Regions from separate parts of the Streptomyces sp. NPDC090119 genome, predicted to be linked through region 3. Evidence: riboswitches for the same ligand, from Rfam matches in the RefSeq annotation. Region 3 holds a riboswitch; each other region holds the start of a gene.
What was found. Region 3 has a riboswitch for thiamine pyrophosphate ahead of thiO (glycine oxidase ThiO). Riboswitches for the same ligand answer to the same signal wherever they lie in the genome.

Region 1 (5,546 bases), on a different contig from region 3:
CTGGACGAGGACGCCCGCCGCGACCACCTCGCGCGCTACCCGGTGCGCTCCCTCACGCCGTACACCGTGCGCGACAACGATGCCCTGCTCCGGCGGCTGGCCAGGACCCGGCGGATGGAACCGGTGGTGGAACGGCAGGAATACGCCCTTGGAGCGGTCTGTGCGGCGGTGCCGATCACTGTCGGTACAACCGCCGCGACGATGGCGATCTCGCTCCCGGCCCATCAGGCTGATCAACTGCCGTGCATGACAAGGAGGTTGCAGTCGGAGATGGGCCGTCACATGGGAGCGCTGGCGCTCTCTATCAGCATCTGAAAACTCACTCCTTGTGATCTGCCATGCACGTTCAGCTAGATTTGACCCCAGTCAGGGATTAAACCCGGCCAGTCGATGTCATACGACGGGGTAGGCGATGCGCGAGTCCGTACAGGCAGAAGTCATGATGAGCTTTCTCGTCTCGGAGGAGCTTTCCTTCCGTATTCCGGTGGAGTTGCGCTATGAGACGAGTGATCCTTATGCGGTCCGGCTCACCTTCCATCTGCCCGGTGACGCCCCGGTGACCTGGGTCTTCGGCCGGGAGTTGATGATCGACGGGGTCGGCCGGCCGTGCGGCGAGGGTGATGTGCACATCGCCCCCGTCGACTGCGAGGTGCTGGGCGAGGTGCTGATCCGGCTTCAGGTGGGCGGCGATCAGGCGCTGTTCCGCTCCTCTACCCCACCGCTCGTGGCGTTCCTGGACCGCACCGACAAGCTGGTGCCGCTCGGTCAGGAGGGTGCGCTGGCCGACTTCGACACCCACCTCGACGAGGCCCTGGGCCGCATCCTGGCCGAGGAGCAGAGCGCGGGCTGACGCGGGCCCGGTCGGGGGCGCCGAGCGTTCCGCCGGGCTCCGTGAACCTTTGAAGAAACGCTTCTGCAAGGGTTCACGGGCAGCCGGTCCCGCCCGTCCCGACGGGTCCGACGGCTCCCTCAGCGCTTCCGGCGCCGTCCCCTGCCGCCGGAGGCCGCGACGGGCTTGCCGGCCGCGGGAGCCGCCGTACCCGGCGCGGGGCGGTCCGCCGAGACGACCAGGGCGGCGAGCGCGGTGGTGACCGGAACCGAGGCGACCAGACCGATCGAGCCGACCAGCGTCCGCACGATCTCCTCCGCGACCAGCTCGCTGGTGGCCACGGTGCCCACCCCGCTCTGCGCGATGGAGAACAGCAGGAGCAGGGGCAGCGCGGCGCCCGCGTAGGCGAGGACGAGGGTGTTGACGACGGAGGCGATGTGGTCGCGGCCGATGCGGATGCCCGCCCGGTACAGCCCCCGCCAGCCCATCGAGGGGTTGGCCTCGTGCAGCTCCCACACTGCCGAGGTCTGGGTGACCGTCACATCGTCCAGCACGCCCAGCGAGCCGATGATGACGCCCGCGAGCAGCAGGCCGCTCATGTCGATGGACGGGTAGAGACCGTGGATCAGGCCGGTGTTGTCGTCCGTGTTGCCGGTGAGCGCGGCCCAGCCGATGAACTGCGAGCCGAGCAGACCGATCAGCAGCAGGGAGACGAGGGTGCCCAGCACCGCGACGGAGGTCCGCGCGGACAGGCCATGGCACATGTACAGCGCGATGAGCATGATCGCGCTCGACCCGACCACGCCCACCAGCAGCGGATTCGAGCCCTGGAGTATCGCGGGCAGGATGAACAGGGTGAGCACCATGAAGCTCACCGCCAGGGCCACCAGTGCCATGACGCCGCGCAGTCGGCCCACCACCACGACGGCGACCGCGAAGATCCCGGCGAGCAGGGCCATGGGGAACTTGCGGTCCAGGTCGGTGACCGCGTACTGGAGTTCCCTCGGCGCCTTGGGCTCGTAGGCGACCACGACCTTGTCGCCCTGGTGCAACTGCCGGGTCTGGTCGGGCTGCACCAGCTCGGTGAAGGTGCGTCCCTGGTCCTTGCCGGTGTCGACCCGGACCGTCGCCTTCTTGCAGGGGCCCTTCTTGTCCTCCTGGGCGGCCGGACCCGCGCCCGTGGCCGAGGGATCACCGGCCGGGGCTCCCCCGCCCACCCCGCCGACCTGGCAGCTCACCGAGGTGACCTGGGTGACCGTGGCCTGCTGGGTCTGGCGGTCGAAGCCGACCCCGGAGCGCTGGTGCGGGGGCGCGCCTCCGGGCCAGAGCACCACCAGACCCACGACGACGGCCGCGCTGAACGGGATCAGGATGGCCGCGATGACCTTGCGCAGATGTCTGGAGACCGGCGCGGCGGGGCCATGGCTGTGCGAGTGCCCGTGCCCGTGCCCGTGGCCATGCCCGCCATGACTCCCATGACCGCCGTGACCCCCGTGCCCGCCATGGCCGTCTCCGGGACCGGACCCGTGCCCGCTCCCGTCGCCGGGGCCTGGTCCGGAGCCCGGCCGGTGGGGTGGGCCGGGAGGAGGGTAGGGAGGCTGCTGCGTCGTGGTCACGGCCCGATCATTGCAAGAACGGGGGAGGCCCACTGTTCATCCCGTCACAGAGGGCGCTAGCGTGGAGGCACCTTTGCACACGCGGGAGCTCGGAGCACCGGGCTGAGAGGGCGCTGACCTCCGTCGTTGCGATGTTTCACGTGGAACATGGTTCCCCGAGGACATCTGCGGACGGAAATCGCTGCGTCGACCGCCGAACCTGTTACCGGGTAATGCCGGCGTAGGGAGTAGGTCTCATGACCAACAAGGACGCACGCACGCCTGCCTCCGCGCAGACCACGACGACCAGTTCGTCGGGCGAGGAGGCCGGGAAGTCCATCGGCTGGCACAAGGCGTATGTCGCGGGCTCGCGCCCCGATCTGCGGGTGCCGGTCCGTCAGGTGCACCTCACCAACGGGCGGTCGGTCACGCTGTACGACACCTCCGGCCCGTACACCGATCCGGAAGCCGACACCGATGTCCGCCGGGGGCTGGCCCCGCTGCGGGAGAACTGGATCGTCGCCCGTGGCGACACCGAGGAGTACGCGGGCCGTCCCGTCCGGCCGGAGGACGACGGGATCAAGCACACCTCGCCGCGCGGCGGGCTGCGCAATCTGGACGCGGTCTTCCCCGGGAGGCCCCGCCAGCCCCGGCGTGGCCGGACGGGCCGGGCGGTCACCCAGCTCGCCTATGCCCGCCAGGGGGAGATCACGCCCGAGATGGAGTTCGTGGCGCTCCGGGAGAACGTCGCCCCCGAGGTGGTCCGCGAGGAGATCGCGGCGGGCCGGGCCGTGCTGCCCGCCAATGTGAACCATCCGGAGATCGAGCCGATGATCATCGGCAAGCGGTTCCTGGTGAAGGTCAACGCCAACATCGGCAACTCGGCGGTCACTTCCTCGATCGAGGAGGAGGTGGAGAAGATGACCTGGGCGACCCGCTGGGGCGCCGACACGGTCATGGACCTCTCCACCGGCCGCAACATCCACACCACCCGCGAGTGGGTGCTGCGCAACTCCCCCGTGCCCATCGGCACGGTGCCGCTCTACCAGGCCCTGGAGAAGGTCGACGGCCGGGCCGAGGAGCTGACCTGGGAGGTCTACAAGGACACGGTGATCGAGCAGGCCGAACAGGGCGTGGACTACATGACGGTGCACGCGGGTGTGCGACTGCCGTACGTCCCGCTGACGGCGAACCGGAAGACCGGCATCGTCTCGCGCGGTGGCTCGATCATGGCGGCCTGGTGCCTGGCGCACCACAAGGAGTCGTTCCTGTACGAGCACTTCGAGGAGCTCTGCGAGATCCTCGCGGCCTACGACGTCACCTACTCGCTCGGCGACGGTCTGCGGCCCGGTTCGATCGCTGACGCCAATGACGAGGCGCAGTTCGCGGAGCTGCGCACGCTCGGGGAACTCAACCGGATCGCCCGGCGCTTCGACGTGCAGACGATGATCGAGGGCCCCGGGCATGTCCCGATGCACAAGATCAAGGAGAACATCGACCTCCAGCAGGAGATCTGCGACGAGGCCCCGTTCTACACACTCGGCCCGCTGACCACCGACGTCGCGCCCGCGTACGACCACATCACCTCGGGTATCGGTGCCGCGATGATCGCCTGGTGGGGCACGGCGATGCTCTGCTACGTCACGCCCAAGGAGCACCTGGGCCTGCCGAACCGGGACGACGTCAAGACCGGCGTCATCACCTACAAGATCGCCGCCCACGCGGCCGACCTGGCCAAGGGGCACCCCGGCGCCCAGGAGTGGGACGACGCGCTCTCGGACGCCCGCTTCGAGTTCCGGTGGGAGGACCAGTTCAACCTCGCCCTGGACCCGGACACGGCACGGGAGTTCCACGACGAGACGCTGCCCGCCGAGCCCGCGAAGACGGCCCACTTCTGCTCCATGTGCGGGCCGAAGTTCTGCAGCATGAAGATCTCGCAGGACATCCGGCGCGAACACGGCGGCAACCGGGCCGAGATCGAGGAGGGCATGGCGAAGAAGTCGCTGGAGTTCGCGGCCACGGGCAACCGGGTCTACTTGCCGATCGTGGAGGACCAGCCCTAGCCGGATCGGGCGCCGGTCGGATGCTCAGTCCGGCTGGTGTTCCGGGCCGCCGAAGTCCGGGCTCGTGTAGTCCGGGCTGCTGAAGCGGGGGCGGTCGGTGGTCGTTCCGTCGTCGGGGCTGCTGAAGCCGGGGCGGCCGTAGCCGAGGCGTGGCATCCGGCCGCTCGGTCCGGGGGCCGGGAGGGGCTGTGCGGCGGGGGCGCCGGGCTGGGCGAGGGCGTCGCGCAGGAAGGGCAGGATGCCGCGCTCGAGCAGCGCGTCCCGCCACTCCTGACGCGCCCTCGCCACCGCCTCGCGCGCTTCCTCCTGGGCGGCGGCCCCGGCGGAGGAGCTGTTGCGCAGGGCGGTGATCAGGAGCGCCACCCCGGCGGTCAGGATCGCCACCGCCGTCAGGGCGCCGAAGACCCAGCCGACGGTGAGCATGGTCCGGCCGAACTGCCGACCGGGGGCGAGCATCTTCAGGAGGTAGCCGACCAGCAGGAAGATCACGGTGGCCGTTCCGGCGAGCACGGGGGCCAGGACCGCGATCATCGCGCTGGCGCCCGCGCCGACGGCCTCGGCGGTCTCACCGAGGGCGGCGGCGAGCCCCAGCGGGCCCGCTCCCGGCTCCGCCGAGCCGGATTCGGCGCCGGACGCCTCGGCGGGGGGTGCCGGACGGCGCAGTTCCTCGCGGGTCTTGACGTAGTGCTGGTACTCGGTGGCGGCGGCCGCCGTAATGAGGGCCGTGGCGTTGAGCGCCATCGTGCGCAGCTGTTCCGGGTTGAGCCGTTCTCCGACGGCGGACAGCTCCGGGTGGTCGGGTGCGGAGCGCAGCGCCTCATCGAGGAGCCGCTCGAATTCCCGGCGGTCCTCGCTCAGCAGGTGCTGCGGAACGCTGTTCATGTGCATCCCCCGATGCTCCGTAGGGCTTGGGGCTCGCATGGCGGCGAGCCGTCGGGCAGAAACGGAGGGGAGCCTGCTACGGATAAGCCGATGGTAGAGCTGTCACACCGCACGGTGACAGGGGGTTGCCGGAAATTGCGGCGATGCCCGGTGCCGGTTCCGCGCCGTCCCGGCCCG
Region 2 (5,546 bases), on a different contig from region 3:
CGCCCACGTCCCGCTGTGGGAAGAGCTGGTGGTCCTGGAACATCAGGCCGACCCCACGCCGGTGCGCGGGCACCCCCGCCTGGTCGCGCCCGTCCAGCAACACCCTTCCGCCGTCCAGGGGTTGGAGCCCGGCCACGCTCCGCAGCAGGGTCGACTTGCCGCTGCCGCTGGGTCCGAGCACACACACCACCTCGTGCTCGGCGACCCCGAGGTCCACCGTGTCGAGCACCGGTCGCCCGCCGAGACGGACGGTCGCCTCCTCAAGGCTCAGCAGCATCAGAACTCCCCCGTCCGGTCGGTGCGCAGCCGCTCCAGCACGAGCAGCGCGGCCGCGCAGACCACCATCAGAATCGTGGAAAGGGCCATCGCCTGGCCGTAGTTCAGCTCTCCCGGACGGCCCAGCAGCCGGGCCACCGCCACCGGGAGGGTGGGGTTGTCGGGCCGGGCGATGAACACGGTCGCCCCGAACTCGCCCAGCGACACGGCGAACGCGAACCCGGCCGCGACCAGCAACGCCCGCCGCACCAACGGGAGATCGACCTCCCGCCAGACCCGCCAGGGCGAAGCGCCGAGCACCGCCGCCGCCTCCCTGAGCCGGGTGTCCACCGCCCGCAGCACCGGCAGCATGGTCCGTACGACGAAGGGGGCGCCGACCAGGGCCTGGGCGAGCGGCACCAGGAACCAGGACTGGCGCAGGTCCAGCGGCGGCTCGTCCAGCGCGATCAGGAAGCCGAAGCCGACGGTCACGGCGGAGACGCCGAGCGGCAGCATCAGCAGGGCGTCGAACCCGCGTACCAGTCGGCCCGCGTCCCGCCGGGCCAGCGCGGCGGCGGCGAGTCCGCCGACGACCAGGGCGATGGCGGTGGCGGCGACCGCGTACTCCAGCGAGGTCCACACCGCGTGCAGCGGCGCCACCAGGAACGTACCGCCGTCGGCGTCGGTGAGCGCCCGGTAGTAGCCGAAGCCCGGCGCGTCCAGTGAGCGGCGCACCAGCACGCCGAGCGGCAGCACCAGCAGGACCGCGATGGTGGCGAGGACCCCGCCGAGCAGCGTCCACTGTCCGGCGCCGCGCGGGCGGCGGGCGGTGCCGGAGGCGTCGACCAGGCGCAGCGCGGTCTCCCGGCGCCGTACCGTCCAGGCGTGCACGGCGAGGATCGCGCCGACCGCGGCGAACTGCACCAGGGTGAGGACGGCGGCCGTGGTCAGGTCGAAGACCTCGGAGGTCTGCCGGTAGATCTCCACCTCCAGGGTGGAGAAGGTGGGCCCGCCGAGGATCTGGACCACGCCGAAGGAGGTGAAGGTGAACAGGAACACCATCAGCGCGGCGGCGGCCACGGCGGGCGCCAGCGCGGGCAGGGTGACCTGGCGCCAGGCGCGCAGCGGGGAGGCGCCGAGCATCCGGGCGGCCTCCTCCTGCCGGGGGTCGAGCTGGCCCCACAGCCCGCCGACGGTGCGCACGACGACGGCGTAGTTGAAGAAGACGTGCGCGATGAGGATCGCCCACACCGTGGTGTCCAGCCGTACGCCCCACAGTTCGTCCAGCAGCCCGCCGTGGCCGACCAGGGCGAGGAACGCGGTGCCGACGACCACCGTGGGCAGCACGAACGGCACCGTGACCACGGCCCGCAGCACCTGTTTGCCGGGGAACTCCAGCCGGGCGAAGACCCAGGCGGCGGGCAACGCGATCAGCAGGGTGAGCGCGGTGGAGGCGAGCGCCTGCCAGGTGGTGAACCAGAGCACGTGCCGGATGTCGGAGCGGCCCAGCACCTCGGCGAACCGTCCGAGATGCCAGCTGCCGTCGGCCTTGAGCCCGCGCGCCGTGATGGCGGCTACGGGCCAGGCGAAGAACAGCGCGAAGAAGGCGACGGGCAGGGCCATCAGCCCCAGCCGCGCCACGCTCCCGCGGCCGCGCCGTCCGGCTGCTTCCGCCGCTCCGGCTGCTCCGGCCGCTTCAGCTACTTCAGTACGAGAGACGTCCACGAGCTGACCCACTGGTCGCGGTTGGCGGCGATCTTCTTGGGCGCCATGGTCTGCGGGTCCTTGACGGCGGGCCCGTACTCGGTGAACTCGGCGGGGACCTTCGCGTCCTTGATCACCGGGTACACGAACATGTTCAGCGGCATGTCCTGCTGGAACTGCTTGGAGAGCAGGAAGTCGAGGAACGCCTTGCCGCCCTCGGGGTTCTTCGCGTGGTCCAGCAGCCCGGCGAACTCGACCTGCCGGAAGCAGGTGCCCTCGGAGACACCGGTGGGGGCGGTCTTCGGCTTCTGCTTGGCGTAGATCACCTCGGCGGGCGGCGAGGAGGCGTACGACACGACGAGCGGCCGGTCACCGCCCGCCTTCCTGCCCTCGGAGGAGCCGGAGAACTCCTGGTAGTACGCCTGCTCCCAGCCGTCGACGACCTTGACGCCGTTGGCCTTGAGCTTCTTCCAGTACCCCTCCCAGCCCTTGTCGCCGTAACTCGCGGCGCTGCCGAGCAGGAAGCCGAGGCCGGGCGAGGAGGTGGCGGCGTTCTCGGTGACCAGCAGATTCTTGTACTTGGGGTCCGCGAGGTCGGCGAAGGTGCGCGGCGGCTTCAGCTTGTGCTCGGTGAAGTACGCCTTGTCGTAGTTGACGCAGATGTCGCCGTGGTCGACCGGCGTGACCCGGTGCTTCGCCGCGTCGAGCTGGAAGGCGGGGTCGACCTGGCCGAGGCCCTTGGCGGCGTACGGCTGGAAGAGGCCGTTGTCGAGGGCGCGGGAGAGCAGGGTGTTGTCGATGCCGAAGAAGACGTCGCCCTGGGGGTTGTCCTTGGTGAGGACCGCCTTGTTGACGGCCTGCCCGGCGTCGCCGTCCTTGAGGACGCGCACCCGGTAGCCGGACTGCTTCTCGAAGTCCGCGATCACGTTCTTGGACGCGGCCCACGAGTCGTGGCTGACAAGGGTCACGGTCTTGGTGTCCGCGGCCCCCTTGGTGTCGGTGGACCCGCACGCGGAGAGCGTGAGCAGGCCGAGGCCGACCGCCGCGGCCACGAAGGTCTTGGTGTGCACTGGTGGTCCTCCTGGGGTGGGCCAGGAAGAGACGCGGCCCTGCCCTTGACTCCACGCGGGAGTCCGGGCAGGGCACAACAGCTTGAGTGATGACCGAACTTCCTACCCAGAATGACCTGGGCGAGGTTCAGAGGGTCTGCGGCCTGGTTGCCGCACTCTCAGCGCTGTGGCGCTCCCCTGTCGGAATATGCAGATGTATGACCGTACGAACGTGTACGGGTATGACGTTGTACTGACCGGCCCAGGTTACCGCTCGGTGGCCGCGAGCTGACCACACGCCCCGTCGATCTCCTGACCGCGGGTGTCCCGGACGGTCACCGGCACGCCGTGCGCGGCGATGGCCGCCACGAACGCCTTCTCGTCCTCGGGACGGGAGGCGGTCCACTTGGAGCCGGGGGTGGGGTTGAGCGGGATCAGGTTGACGTGCACGGGCTTGCCCTTGAGCAGCCGGCCGAGCCGGTCACCGCGCCACGCCTGGTCGTTGATGTCCCGGATCAGCGCGTACTCGATGGACAGCCGACGCCCGGACTTCTCCGCGTACTCGAACCCGGCGTCCAGCACCTCGCGCACCTTCCACCGCGTGTTCACGGGAACGAGGGTGTCGCGCAGCTCGTCGTCGGGGGCGTGCAGCGAGATCGCCAGCCGGCACTTGAAGCCCTCGTCGGCGAAGCGGTGGATGGCGGGGACGAGGCCGACGGTCGACACGGTGATGCCGCGCTGAGACAGGCCGAGGCCGTCCGGGGCGGGGTCGGTGAGCGCCCGGATGGAGCCGACGACGCGCTTGTAGTTCGCGAGCGGCTCGCCCATCCCCATGAAGACGATGTTGGACAGCCGGGCCGGACCGCCGGGCACTTCCCCGTCCCGGAGCGCCCGCATGCCGTCCACGATCTGGTGCACGATCTCGGCGGTGGACAGGTTCCGGTCGAGACCGGCCTGGCCCGTGGCACAGAACGGGCAGTTCATCCCGCACCCGGCCTGCGAGCTGATGCACATGGTGACCCGGTCCGGGTACCGCATCAGCACGGACTCGACGAGGGTGCCGTCGAACAGCCGCCAGAGCGTCTTGCGGGTGGTGCCCTGGTCCGTGGCCAGATGCCGGACCACCGACATCAGCTCAGGGAACAGCGCCTCCCGCAGCTTCTCCCGCGAACCGGCCGGGATGTCCGTCCACTGCTCGGGGTCGTGCGTGTACCGCGCGAAGTAGTGCTGCGAGAGCTGCTTGGCACGGAACGGCTTCTCGCCCGCCTCCGCGACAGCGTCCTTCCGCTCCGCGGGCGAGAGGTCGGCGAGATGCCGCGGCGGCTTCTTGGCTCCGCGGGGGGCGACGAAAGTGAGTTCTCCAGGCTTGGGCATGGTGGTACCAGTGTCTCAGATCGACTTGGGTGGCCCTGGTCGTGTGTTCGTGGTCTCCGCCACCGGGCATCGTGACTCAGGAAGCGCTGCCCGAGGACTACCGTCTCCCACGCCGCAGACCTTGGGGTGCCCGGACGGCGACGGGCCCCCGCTCCAAAGCTGGAACGGGGGCCCGTCGGACTTCCGGGACGGTCAGGAGCCGACGAACGCCACCATCAGCAGCCACACCACCGGGGCCGTCGGCAGCAGGGAGTCCAGGCGGTCCATGATTCCTCCGTGGCCGGGGAGGAGGGTGCCCATGTCCTTGATGCCGAGGTCCCGCTTGATCATGGACTCGCCGAGATCGCCCAGCGTGGCGCTGGCCGCGACCGCGAGGCCGAGGACCAGGCCCTGCCACCAGGCGCCGTCCTCGATCAGGAACTGCATGCACAGCGCGCCCGCGACCATGGCGAACGCCACCGCGCCCATCAGACCCTCGCGGGTCTTGCCGGGGCTGATGCGCGGAGCCAGCTTGTTCTTGCCGAAGCGCCAGCCGACCGCGTACGCGCCGGTGTCGCTGACGACGGTGAGGAGCAGGAACGTCAGCACCCGCCAGGGCCCGTCGTCGGCGGCGAGCATCATCGCCACGAACGTCGCCAGGAACGGCACGTAGAACGCGGCGAAGACACCGGCCGTGACGTCCTTGAGGTAGCCCTCCGGCGGCTGGGTCATGCGCCAGACCAGCACCGCGAGCGCGGTCAGCGCCATGGCGACCCAGGCGCCCTCGGCACCGCGCGCGTACCCGGCGACCACCATGGCCGCACCGCCCAACGCGAGCGGCACCAGGGGAACCTTGATCCCCTTGCGCTCCTGGAGTCGACTGGCCAGCTCCCACAGCCCGACGACCACCGCGACGGCGACCACACCGACGAAGACGGCCTTGACGACGAACAGCGAGGCGATGATCACCACGCCGAGTCCGACGCCGACGCCTATGGCCGCGCTCAGGTCACGGCCCGCGGTCTTCTTCGGCGCGGGCACCGGCTGCGGGGAGTCGGGCATCGGGTCGTCGTCCTGGTCTCCGCCATACGCGGGTACGTCGGGCACGCTGGGCATGAGGTGAGTCTGCTGCGCCTCGGGCGCATCGTATGCGGGACCCGCCGTGACAGCCCCCTGGGCAGGCCC
Region 3 (5,546 bases):
GGGTGCGCGGGGGCGGCGCCCGCTGCGCCGTCCGGGTGAGCGACCGCAGCAGAGCTGTGACCGTCCCGCGAAGTGAACGCGGGGCGCTCCGGATCGAGGTCCGCGCGCCCCTCGGCGGGGGACGACGCCCGCGCGAAATGGCGGCGGGGGATGCGTCCGGCCCGCCGCGCCAGGTACCCCGCGTGCACGGCGTGCCGCATGGCCGTGGCCATCGTCTCGGGGTCCTGCGCCCGGGTGACGGCCGAGGCGAGCATCACACCCGCGCACCCCAGCTCCATCGCCAGCGCCACGTCGGACGCCGTACCGGCACCCGCGTCCAGGATCACCGGGACGTACGACTGCTCCATGATCAGCTCGAAGTTGTGCGGGTTGCGGATGCCGAGCCCGGAGCCGATCGGGGAGCCCAGCGGCATCACGGCCGCGCACCCCACGTCCTGGAGCCTGCGGGCCAGCACCGGGTCGTCGTTGGTGTACGGCAGCACGGTGAAGCCGTCGTCCACCAGGGTCTCGGCCGCGTCCAGCGTCTCCACCGGGTCGGGGAGCAGCGTCCGCTCGTCGGCCACCACCTCCAGCTTCACCAGGTCGGTGCCGAGCGCCTCGCGGGCCAGCCGGGCGGTCAGCACCGCCTCCCCGGCGGTGAAGCAGCCCGCGGTGTTGGGCAGTACGCGGATGCCCAGCTTCTCCAGCACCGACAGCACCGAGCCGTGCGCGCCGGGGTCGACGCGGCGCATCGCCACCGTGGTCAGCTCGGTGCCGGACGCGACCAGCGAGCGCTCCAGCACGTCCAGGCTGGGGGCGCCGCCGGTGCCCATGATCAGCCGGGAGTCCAGCGTCAGGTCGCCGAGGACCAGGGGTTCGGTGGTTCCGGTAGTCACGGTCAGCCTCCCTGCACGGCGGTGAGGACCTCGACCCGGTCGCCCTCGGCGAGGCCGGTCTCGGCCCACCGGGTGCGCGGGACCACGGTCTCGTTCACGGCGGCGGCCACCCCGGAGGGCGCCGGGGTGAGGACGCGTACGACCGCGTCCAGGGCGGTGCCCGGCGCCACCTCGCGGCGCTCGCCGTTGACGGAGATGTTCATGCGGAGTGCTCCAGGGTGGGGGAGGGGGCGGCGAACCGGTGCGGCGAGAACGGGCGGGCCACCTCGGGCAGCCCCGCGCCGCACAGCACGTCGGCCATGACGTCCCCGGTGACGGGCGTGAGCAGCACGCCATTGCGGAAGTGCCCGGTGGCCAGCAGCAGGCCGTCCAGGCCCGAGGGGCCGAGCAGCGGGGCGTTGTCGGGGGAGCCGGGGCGCAGTCCGGCCAGGGTCTCGGTGAGCGGCAGCTCGGTGATGCCGGGCACCAGCTCATGGGCGTCGCGCAGCAGCTCGTACACCCCGCCCGCGGTGACCGTGGTGTCGTACCCCAGCTCCTCGCTGGTCGCGCCGATCACCAGCTCGCCGTTCTCGCGCGGCACCAGGTACACCGGCCCGCCACGCACCACGGCCCGCACGGTACGGCTGAGGAACGGCCGGTACCGGGGTGGCACCGTCAGCCGCAGCACCTGCCCCTTCACCGGGCGCACCGGCGGTACGAGCGCCTCCGGCACCCCCTCCAGCCGCCCGCTCAGGCTGCCGCCCGCCAGCACCACCTGCCCGCCGGCCAGCGCGGTGCCGTCCGCCGTGGTGACCCCGGTGGCCCGGTCCCCTGTCGTGTCGAGCCGCGCGGCCCAGGAGCGATGGAGGACCACCCCGGCTCGCTCGCACGCGGTCAGCAGCGCGGCCGCCAGCCGCCGGGGGTCGATCTGATGGTCCCCGTCGGCCCGCAGCCCGCCCCGCACACCGGGCGCCAGCATCGGCTCCAACCGCCTGCACTCCCGCCCGGACAGCCACTCCGAGTCCAGTCCGCAGCGGAGCTGCAGCTCGTGCACCTCACGGAGCTGGGCGCGGTCGTCGGTGTCGAAGGCGACGGCCAGGGTGCCCGAGCGGCGGTAGCCCAGATCGTGACCGGTGGCCTCGGCCAGCTCGGCGGCGAAGTCGGGATAGCGGTGCGCGGAGGCCAGGTTGAGGGCGAGCAGCCCCTCCTCGCCGTGGTGCAGCTCGGTGACCGCGGCCAGCATCCCGGCCGCGACCCGCGCGGCCCCGCCACCGGGATCGGGGTCCACCACGGCCGCGGTGAGTCCCCGCCCGGCCGCGCGCCAGGCGGTGACCAGGCCGATGATCCCGCCCCCGACGACGAGGACGTCCGGGGCACCGGGTCGTTCGGACGTACGTGACGGCATGGGCGTCTCGCCCCTCCCTTCGCCGGCATGACCCGGATCAGGTTCGTACGGTCGGAGGCCGCCAGCCTCCCTCTCAGCCCGGTGCGTCCGGGCTCCCGCGAGTGCAGTTACGGTGGCCAGCCTAGCCGCCCGCCCAGCTCAGCCGTAAGGGAGCACCGGCCCCTCCGGTACGACGGCCGGGCGGGGGCATCAGCGTGGGTGAAGAGGTCGGTGCGACGCGCACTGACTGACGATGAGTCAGTGACCTAAGGTGACCATGTGACTGAGCAGAGATCTCCGGAGGCCGCGGGGCAGGAACGGCGCGTGGTCGTCGTCGGGGCGGGCATGGCCGGGGTGCAGACCGCCGTCGCCCTGCGCGAACAGGGCTTCACCGGGCCCGTCACCCTGATCGGCGCCGAGCCGCACCAGCCCTACGACCGGCCCCCGCTGTCCAAGGCCATCCTGCTGGGCACCGCCGAGGGTTCCGCCTTCGACGTGGACTTCGCCTCGCTCGACATCGACCTCCGGCTCGGCTGCGAGGCGCTCGGCGTCCGCCCCGCCGACCACGAACTGGACACCGCCGCCGGTCCCGTCCCGTACGACGTGCTGGTCCTCGCCACCGGCGCCGTACCCGTCCGGCTGCCCGGCACCGACGAGACGCCCGGTGTGCATCTGCTGCGCACCCTGGACGACGCCGAGCGGCTGCGCCCGGTGCTGGCCGCGCGGCACGACGTGGTGGTGGTCGGCGCGGGCTGGATCGGCGCCGAGTTCGCCACCGCCGCCCGGGAGGCGGGCTGCGCGGTGACCGTCGTCGAGGCCGCCGACCGCCCGCTGGCCGGTGCCCTGCCCGCCGAGGTCGCCGCCCCGATGGCCGCCTGGTACGCCGACGGCGGCGTCTCCCTGCGCACCGGCGTCCGCGTGGCCGCCGTCGAACCCGGCGCGGTCGTGCTGGACGACGGCGCCCGGCTGCCCTCCGACGCCGTCGTGGTCGGCATCGGCGCCCACCCCGCCACCGCCTGGCTGGCGGGCTCGGGCATCGCCCTCGGCCCGCACGGCGACGTCCTGGCCGACGACCGGCTGCGCACCTCCGCCGCGGACGTGTACGCGGTCGGCGACTGCACCTCCTTCCCCTCGGCCCGCTACGCCGAGCGGCTGCTCGTCCACCACTGGGACAACGCCCTCCAGGGCCCCCGTACGGTCGCCGCCGACATCCTGGGCGAGGAGGCGGCGCCCTACGACCCGGTGCCGTACTTCTGGTCCGAGCAGTTCGGGCGGTTCGTGCAGTACGCGGGCCACCACGCGGCCGCCGACCGCACGGTGTGGCGCGGGGACCCGGCCGACCCCGCCTGGACCGTGTGCTGGCTGCGCGAGGGCCGTCTGGTGGCCCTGCTGGCGGTGGGCCGCCCACGCGACCTCGCCCAGGGCAGGCGGCTGATCGAGGCGGGCCGCCTGATGGACGCCGAGGCCCTCACCGACCCCGCGCTCCCGCTGAAACAGGCCGTCGTCGAGTAGGCCGGGCACCCGCGCGCGGAGTGGCCCGACTACCGGCTGTCGGTGGGGGATGGCAGGCTAGGTGTCGTGACCGAGATTGACACCAAGATCGACGCTCTTGTCCCCGCCTGGCTCACCCTCCCCGACATCGCCGAAATGCTCGATGTCGAGGTGACGCGTGTGCGGCAGCTGGTCAAGGAGGGCCAAATCATCGCCGTACGCCGAGGTGAGAACCGGGCGCTGCACGTCCCCGCCGCCTTCATCGACGAGGACAAGGTCGTCAAGGGCCTCACCGGCACCCTGACGCTCCTGCGGGACAACGGGTTCACGGATGAAGAGATGATCGAATGGCTCTTCACCCCCGACGCCTCCCTGCCCGGCACCCCCGCGCAGGCCCTCAGCGAGAACCGCGGCACGGAGGTGAAGCGCCGGGCCCAGGCACTGGCCGGCTGACCCGACCGGGCCCGTGACAGGGCCCAGGGCGGCGCCCGGCCGGGCGCCGCCCCCACGCAAAGCCGACCCGCACACCGAACCACCGGGGGACCCACCGCATGCCCGACACCGCCCGCGCCCGCCTCGCCGACGCCCGGCTCTACCTCTGCACGGACGCCCGCAGGGAGCAGGGCGACCTCGCCGAGTTCCTGGACGCGGTCCTGGCCGGCGGTGTCGACATCGTCCAGCTGCGCGACAAGGGCATGGAGGCCGCCGAGGAGCTGGCCCACCTGGAGGTGTTCGCCGACGCCTGCGCCCGGCACGGCAAGCTGCTCGCGGTCAACGACCGGGCCGACGTGGCCCACGCCTCCGGAGCCGACGTGCTCCACCTCGGCCAGGGCGACCTGCCGGTGCCCGCCGCCCGGGCGATCCTCGGTGACCGCGTCCTCGTCGGCCGCTCCACCCACTCCGAGGCGGAGGCCGCCGCGGCCGCCGTCCAGGACGGCGTGGACTACTTCTGCACCGGCCCCTGCTGGCCCACCCCCACCAAGCCCGGCCGCCACGCCCCCGGCCTCGACCTGGTCCGGTACACCGCGGGCCTCGGCACCGAGCGGCCCTGGTTCGCCATCGGCGGCATCGACCGGACCAACCTGGACCAGGTGCTCGACGCGGGCGCCCGCCGGGTCGTCGTGGTCCGCGCGCTCACCGGGGCGGACGACCCCGGCGCGGCGGCGGCCGAGTTCGCCGAGCGGCTCCGGCAGATCTGAGCGGCCTGTCCCAAGGGATGGACAAGGGCCCGGCAATTCGGCCAAATCGCCGGTGCCCGGTTGGGCAGCCGCCCACCCGTGGCTAACCTGCGGGTATGGCCCTCGGAACCGCATCCACCAGGACTGATCGCGCCCGGACCGTCCGGGACATCCTCGCCACCGGCAAGACGGCGTACTCCTTCGAGTTCTACGCGCCGAAGACCCCGCAGGGTGAGCGCAGTCTGTGGAACGCGCTGCGCAGGGTCGAGGCCGTGGCTCCCGACTTCGTCTCCGTCACCTACGGCGCGGGCGGCACCACCCGTGCCACCACGGTCAAGGAGACCCAGCAGATCGTCGTCGACACGACGCTCACCCCGGTCGCCCACCTCACCGCCGTCGACCACTCGGTGGCCGAACTGCGCAACATCATCGGCCAGTACGCGGACGCGGGCATCCGCAACATGCTCGCCGTGCGCGGCGATCCGCCCGGCGACCCGATGGGCGACTGGGTCGCGCACCCCGAGGGGCTGACGTACGCGGCCGAACTGGTGCGCCTCATCAAGGAGTCGGGCGACTTCTGCGTGGGCGTCGCCGCCTTCCCGGAGATGCATCCGCGCTCCGCCGACTGGGACACCGACG

Region 1: it holds a riboswitch for thiamine pyrophosphate, as region 3 does, so the genes downstream of both, thiC (phosphomethylpyrimidine synthase ThiC) here and thiO (glycine oxidase ThiO) in region 3, are expected to answer to the same signal.
Region 2: it holds a riboswitch for thiamine pyrophosphate, as region 3 does, so the genes downstream of both, ACIPPM_RS12735 (thiamine ABC transporter substrate binding subunit) here and thiO (glycine oxidase ThiO) in region 3, are expected to answer to the same signal.

What each region holds. Positions count from the first base shown of each region.
Region 1 is NZ_JBIVDK010000005.1:511,809-517,354, forward strand. Features, by position in the region: gene ACIPPM_RS23860 (IclR family transcriptional regulator) at 1-315, shown strand, start outside; gene ACIPPM_RS23865 (SsgA family sporulation/cell division regulator) at 413-850, shown strand; gene ACIPPM_RS23870 (YibE/F family protein) at 970-2,445, opposite strand; TPP riboswitch at 2,517-2,689, shown strand; gene thiC (phosphomethylpyrimidine synthase ThiC) at 2,682-4,487, shown strand; gene ACIPPM_RS23880 (hypothetical protein) at 4,512-5,375, opposite strand.
Region 2 is NZ_JBIVDK010000003.1:17,999-23,544, forward strand. Features, by position in the region: gene ACIPPM_RS12725 (ABC transporter ATP-binding protein) at 1-277, opposite strand, end outside; gene ACIPPM_RS12730 (ABC transporter permease) at 277-1,878, opposite strand; gene ACIPPM_RS12735 (thiamine ABC transporter substrate binding subunit) at 1,956-3,029, opposite strand; TPP riboswitch at 3,111-3,218, opposite strand; gene rlmN (23S rRNA (adenine(2503)-C(2))-methyltransferase RlmN) at 3,276-4,382, opposite strand; gene ACIPPM_RS12745 (phosphatidate cytidylyltransferase) at 4,575-5,546, opposite strand, start outside.
Region 3 is NZ_JBIVDK010000002.1:301,603-307,148, reverse strand. Features, by position in the region: partial or broken gene ACIPPM_RS08745 (thiazole synthase) at 75-875, opposite strand; gene thiS (sulfur carrier protein ThiS) at 878-1,078, opposite strand; gene thiO (glycine oxidase ThiO) at 1,075-2,259, opposite strand; TPP riboswitch at 2,256-2,368, opposite strand; gene ACIPPM_RS08730 (NAD(P)/FAD-dependent oxidoreductase) at 2,563-3,750, shown strand; gene ACIPPM_RS08725 (Rv2175c family DNA-binding protein) at 3,817-4,182, shown strand; gene thiE (thiamine phosphate synthase) at 4,281-4,928, shown strand; gene metF (methylenetetrahydrofolate reductase [NAD(P)H]) at 5,024-5,546, shown strand, end outside.